2 regions of the Lentibacillus halophilus genome follow, and region 1 is predicted to be linked to the other one. Evidence: predicted binding sites of a transcription regulator. Region 1 holds the regulator's gene; the other holds the start of a gene.

Evidence for each region. Region 1 encodes LexA, which represses DNA repair genes until DNA is damaged. Its sites were predicted from a motif close to CGAACATATGTTCG; they were not measured.
Region 2: the regulator LexA is predicted to act here: its motif matches at 1,283-1,296, upstream of ACZ5Q7_RS10905 (DNA polymerase IV).

Annotation. Positions count from the first base shown of each region.
Region 1 covers NZ_AP043750.1:2,349,854-2,353,107, reverse strand. Annotated here, with positions in the region: gene glnA (type I glutamate--ammonia ligase) at 1-354, shown strand, start outside; gene ACZ5Q7_RS11655 (DMT family transporter) at 547-1,014, opposite strand; gene ACZ5Q7_RS11650 (DMT family transporter) at 998-1,417, opposite strand; gene lexA (transcriptional repressor LexA) at 1,570-2,193, opposite strand; gene ACZ5Q7_RS11640 (YneB family resolvase-like protein) at 2,474-3,115, shown strand; gene ACZ5Q7_RS11635 (DUF896 domain-containing protein) at 3,196-3,254, shown strand, end outside.
Region 2 covers NZ_AP043750.1:2,210,632-2,213,885, reverse strand. Annotated here, with positions in the region: gene ACZ5Q7_RS10915 (NUDIX hydrolase) at 1-109, opposite strand, end outside; gene ACZ5Q7_RS10910 (aldo/keto reductase) at 223-1,137, shown strand; gene ACZ5Q7_RS10905 (DNA polymerase IV) at 1,317-2,570, shown strand; gene thiO (glycine oxidase ThiO) at 3,061-3,254, opposite strand, start outside.

The DNA.
Region 1 (3,254 bases):
TTGAGTACCCGAATTGAAGTAAGAAGTGTTGATCCATCAGCCAATCCATACTTGGCAATGTCTGCATTGCTTGCAAGCGGACTCGATGGCATTGAGAATAAACTAACCCCACCTACAGCTGTTGATCGAAATATATATGCAATGGATCGTAATGAACGTGAACAAAACGGCATAAAAGATTTGCCTGAGACATTAATGGAAGCCTTACGGGAACTTCAGAAGGATCCGACGATTGTTGACTCACTTGGGGAGCATCTTTACGGACATTTCATGGAGGCAAAAGAAATTGAGTGGGATATGTTCCGTACGACTGTGCATCCTTGGGAAAGGGAGCAGTATTTGAGTTCGTATTAACATTGGTATGTCAAAACAATGTATCGTGACAACCTTATATAAGCAAACACCCACAAAATATGACTTCTTAACATACCGTCCATGCAAGATTAAATGGGCGGTATGTTTTATGGATGCACCAAGCTTCCCGTAGTTGAGGTAATAAAATATAAAGATAAAGATATCAATACATTAATTGATAATAATTAAACATCAGTGCTGGGGTGCTTTTCGACTCTGTTTTCGACGCTGATGGGTTGCAAACATAACGCCGCCTACAATAAACAGTGAACCGATTATTTCAGGACCGGTAATCGGCTTTTGCAGCAAAATAACCCCCATTATCATAGCAGCAAACGGTTCGAGATTGGATAAAATGGATGCCTTGGATGCATCGGCGTAACGAATGTTTTGATTCCATACCAACGTGGCAATGCCATGAACAACAATGGCTGTCCCAATCAAAAAGGACCAGCTTTGCCAATTCCCGTTCAATTCCACAGGATCATCCATGACGAATATGACCGGAAGAGACACAATAAAACCCGTTACATTGGAATAAAACGTCGTACTGACTGGGTCTATGCGCTGCGACAATATCCGGGTAATAATAATCAGTATAGCAAAAGAGATCATTGTGGCAACAATCCACATCAAACCTGGTTCAAAGTGGAATACCACTCCTCCTTTGCTCACTACAAAGTAAATACCAATGATTGCAATAAAAGAACCAAAAAGCATACGTGATGTGAATGGTTCTTTCAAAAAAGCGGCCCAAAAATCCGGTCAATATAGGAGCTGTGGCAAGGATCAACGCTGAAGAAGTGGAATCGGCCGTAACAAGCCCTTTAAAAAAAGTCAGCTGATTTATAAATACCCCGACAACACCAAGCATAAGAATCCATTTCCAATCTCGGATTGAAACTTTCTGGAGTTTTTGTCTTGATAAAACGAAGACAATAAGGAAAAGAACGATGAATAATAATCGGAGCGATGTCAAGACCGCTGGGGAAAAGTCGTTCACAAGTATTTTTCCGAAAACAAAATTGCTTCCCCAAGCGGACACACTGAATGTCAGCCACATATACGTCCTAAACATACAATCTGTCCTCTCTATTCTCATGCTTCATGATGCTAACTGCTATATTCTTACCAATAAAAAGGACATGTACAAATCAATCGGCAATCATAAACATGTTATATAACTCTCATCATAACAAAACTATCCAGTACTTTTCAGTCAATATTGCGATACAGTCCGACTACTTTTCCCAAAATGGTCACATGATGATAAATGAGTGGATCCATCGTGGCATTTTCCGGTTGCAGACGTACGTGATCTTGTTCTTTAAAAAACCGCTTAACTGTCGCCTCATCTTCTTCTGTCATAGCAACCACTATATCCCCGTTTTGCGCCGCATTCTGTTGTTTAACAATAACCATATCCCCATCAAGTATTCCGGCTTCGATCATGCTTTCCCCTTCAATGATTAAGACGAACAAATTTTCCTCGGTACCTGATACCGATCCAGGCAGTGGTACAAATTGTTCAATGTTTTCTACAGCTGTAATCGGCAAACCTGCTGTTACTTTACCGATGACGGGTGCATATCGTGCTTCTTCCCTGGGGATCTGACTTTCTTCAGACAAATCCAACACTTCAATAGCTCTTGGCTTCGTGGGATCCCGTCTGATATATCCTTTGCTTTCAAGTCTTGCTAAATGCCCGTGTACAGTTGAGCTTGATGCGAGTTCAACTGCCTCGGCGATTTCCCGAACAGACGGCGGATAACCTTTCTCATATACGCGTTCTTTTATAAAATCCAAAATTGCCTCTTGTCGTTTAGAGAGTTTTGTCATCTATTTAACACCCCGTGAATAGAATTTATTAATGAAAGTTTATCACGGAGACTTTAAAAAAGCAAACATAAGTTCGAAAAAAGAGCTTGACAAGATCACATGTTCTTATACAATAAGAGTTAAATATGCGAACAATAGTTCTTAATTTGGAAGGGGACGATTCAAATGTTTGAAAAAATGACGAAAACAGATGTATTTTATTTGGTGGCATTTGCATTTGCATTAGGTTTTTTATATGTTGCTTTAATAATAAGTGCGTAATATAAAAGGGGACTTTGTGTTGACAGCCATCATTTATTGCCGTGTGAGTACAGATAAATCAGCGCAGGAAACGTCACTGAAGCGCCAAAATGACGAATTGACAGACCTTGCAGCCCGTTATCATTTTACCATTGCCGAATCTATCGAGGAAAGATCCAGTGGTTACGACATAAATAGAGACGGTATTTTTCAAATGCTCGATTACTTTTCCTCAGGCCAGGCTGACAGTCTACTTATACAGGATGAAACAAGATTAGGGAGGGGAAACACGAAAATTGCCCTTTTCCACCAACTTCATAAAATGAACGTCAATATCTATACCATCCAACATAATGGTAGACTGGAATTGTCTGAATCCGATTCTATGGTCCTGCATATAGTAAGTATCGTGGAAGAGTATCAGCGTAAAATTCATAATGCAAAAATTAAACGAGGTATGAGGAAAGCTGTTAACAACGGCTTTAACCCGGGCAATAATTTAACCAATCGCGACAAGGCCCCGGGTAAAGAACGTAAACAATTTCCAATGGATGAAGTTGTACGCTTAAGGGAAAACCATCAAATGACATTTGAGGAGATTGCCCACACCTTAAATCAACTAGGACACCCGGTTTCAAAGGCTACTGTGAACAGGAGATATCAGGAACATCAAAAGACTTGATAATGATGCACGTGAAGCGTAATATGTACCAATAGAGTACCATTACTGTTTTCATTTTCATCGGTTCCGGGAGGTTAAATATGATATCACAAGAAAAGCTGGACCGCATAAATAAACTAGCCAAAAAATCCAAGGAAGA
Region 2 (3,254 bases), 140 kb from region 1:
GCTTGGATATATTCTCGTCAGGCAATAGGACATCATCCACCTGCAGCTGAATTATGTTCCCGTCATAAATAGATTCCGTCCGAATCGTCTTTTCTTCCCATTCACTCATAAGCGTCACCCTTCTATGTCAACATGATTAACGTTTATTCTAACACCAATCATTGTACTTGTCCTCACTCCTCTTTTACAATGAAAATAACTATTGTAATGGAGGTCAGTCATATGAAAAAGAATCCAATTGGGCAATCGGACGTGTATGTTTCTGAACTAACTCTCGGCTGCATGTCGCTTGGAACCGATAGCAAACAAGCGCAAACTGTTATTGACCGCGCACTTGATGCCGGTATCAATCATTTAGATACAGCGGATCTGTACGGTTTCGGCCGGAATGAAGAAGTTGTCGGCCATGCGATAAAAAATAAACGTGATCAAATGGTTGTAACGTCAAAAGTGGGCAACAACTTCGACAGGGATAAACAAGACTGGTTTTGGGATCCTTCCAAAGAACATATCGAACAAGGATGCAAGGATAGTCTGCACCGTTTGGGCACAGATTATATCGATTTTTACATGCTCCATGGCGGAACGATTGATGACCCAATCGATGAAACCATAGAAGCATTTGAAAACCTGAAACAAGACGGTTTGATTCGGGCGTACGGCCTCTCTTCCATCCGGCCGAATGTCATACGCGAATACGTGCATCGTTCAGATATTGACGCGGTTATGATGCAATATAATCTTCTTGACCGCCGTCCCGAAGAAGAAATATTGGATCTCTTGCACGACAATCATATTAGTGTTTTAACGCGTGGACCTCTGGCAAAAGGCATGCTCAGTAATCACGCACACGAACAAATTGCTAAAAAAGGAAAAGACGGTTTTCTTGATTATTCGCATGCAGAATTGGAAACCATTCAGCAGAAACTGGAACAACTTGCAGGCGATGAGTCACTGAATGCTCTGGCATTAAACTATGTGCTGAAGCATCCCGCGGTTGCGAGTGCCGTGTTTGGCGCAAGTTCCAAGGAACAAGTCACAGAAAACACCCAATTTGACCACACCACACTGAACGATGAAACATACAAAACGATACAAAACCTGACCAAACCGATTCAGTATACGAATCATCGGTAGCCTTTTATAATCGGTTGTCGGATGAGAGACGTGGCATAAAAATTGTATGTGCCACGTTTATTATATAGAGGAATCCATTTCAGTAGTGTCCCCCAGTAATGGGACATATTTCCATTGATACCATGTTGCGAAAGGTATACAATAGGGAACAAATGTTCTTATTCTGGAGGTGAATATCTATGGAGAAAACTGGTTACCCGCGGAATAATGTCCTGTGCATTGATATGCGCTCCTTTTACGCCAGTATTGAGGCTGTTAAACGGGGGCTGGATCCCATGGTTGCCCAATTGGCTGTCGTTGGGGATGTGAACAGGCCGGGAAGTATCGTCCTGGCCGCTTCTCCGGCATTAAAGGAAAAACATGGAATAAGTAATGTCAGCCGTTTTTTTGAACTGCCCAACGACCCGAATATCGTTATTGCACCAGCACACATGGCCGACTATCTGGACGTGTCCATCGAAATCACCAAACTACTGAACCAATATGCCCCGAAAGAAGCGATTCACCCCTATTCCGTTGATGAAGTCTGGGTTACGGTGAACGGAATGGAGAAATTATTCGGTACCCGGTGGCAAATGGCCGCTTCCATTAAACAGGATATTTTGGAAAACTTCGGCATTACTTGTTCAATCGGAATAGGCGACAATAAATTTCTGGCCAAAGTGATGATGGACTTATACGCCAAAAAAGAAGGCATAGCGGAATGCACATATGACGATGTCAAAGAAAAACTGTGGCCGCATCCGGTCCAGGATATTTGGGGCATCGGCCGGCGAATGCAGCACAATATGAACCGAATGGGAATTATCACCCTTGGTCAGCTCGCTCGTTTCCCGTTCAAGCAATTAAGAAAACGGTTTGGCGTTATGGGAGAACAATTGTACTGGCATGCCTGGGGAATTGACTTAAGCCCTGTGCTTGGCCATTTCACGAAAACCGAGCAAAAAGGATTCGGTCACGGCATTTCTTTGTTGCGCGATTATTCCGGAGATGATGTCGCCGTCTGTATCCTCGACTTGTGCGAAGAAGTGTGTAGAAGAGCGCGAACAGCAAACAAAGCCGGCCGAACCATTCACCTTGGCATAACTTATTCCGAAACATCAGGAGGTGGATTCAGTCGGTCCAAATCCATTCCGCTGTCAACCAACAGTACAATGGACATGTATCATGTTTGCATGGAGTTGTTCAGTACATTTTATGATGGACTAAGCGATATCAGACATGTATATGTGACACTGAACAATCTGTACGATGATGATGGAAATGAACAATTGAGTTTATTTGACAACACGACCCAAAAAAAAGATATCGGTTATGTAATGGATGACATTCGAGCCGCATACGGGCCCACGGCCATTTTACGTGCTACAAGCTATACCAAAGCGGGCATTACCATCGATCGAAGCTCAAAGATAGGAGGACATCAAGCATGATTATGCACACTGTTGATAGTGAGGACCTTTACTGAATGACAGGTGAATGAATCCACTTTAAATTTTTACACTAGGAACATATGATCGTATATGTTATAATTATTTTTACAATAGACTGGCTTCACATGAGGGACTATGGCACACGTCTTCTCTTCTGGGATACTTCCCATGGAAGGGAGGTGTTGCCAATGGATATGAACGATGTATTAACGCTGATGATTTCCTTCGGCGTATTAATTGCGTTGATCATGTCCGATAAAAAATAACCCCTCATGTGCTTTAGCCCGGCCATGAGGGATTCATTCCCAATGGTGCCATCCCCTCTTGTTGGGGTTGGTCTATTGTACCGTTCCATGTCAGCACATGGAGCGGTTTTTAATATGATATGACTATCTGTAATCATTATACCACGAAAACAGTTTTTGTACACCCGATATCCATGCCCATTATGATATTAAGCATGTGCATAATCTCTTTTTAACTTTCCATGTCACGTCGTTATCGTCTCCAAAGGCTTACGGTCCACCGCAAACGCAGCATCGATTGGCTTATCTTCCAGCAAGTCTGCTACACGTATACCTGTAATCGGACTAAGCAGAATTCCGTTGCGGAAATGACCGGCCGCAATCGATAAGCCATTGACGTGAGGAGGTCTTCCAATATAAGGTAATCCATCTCCTGTTT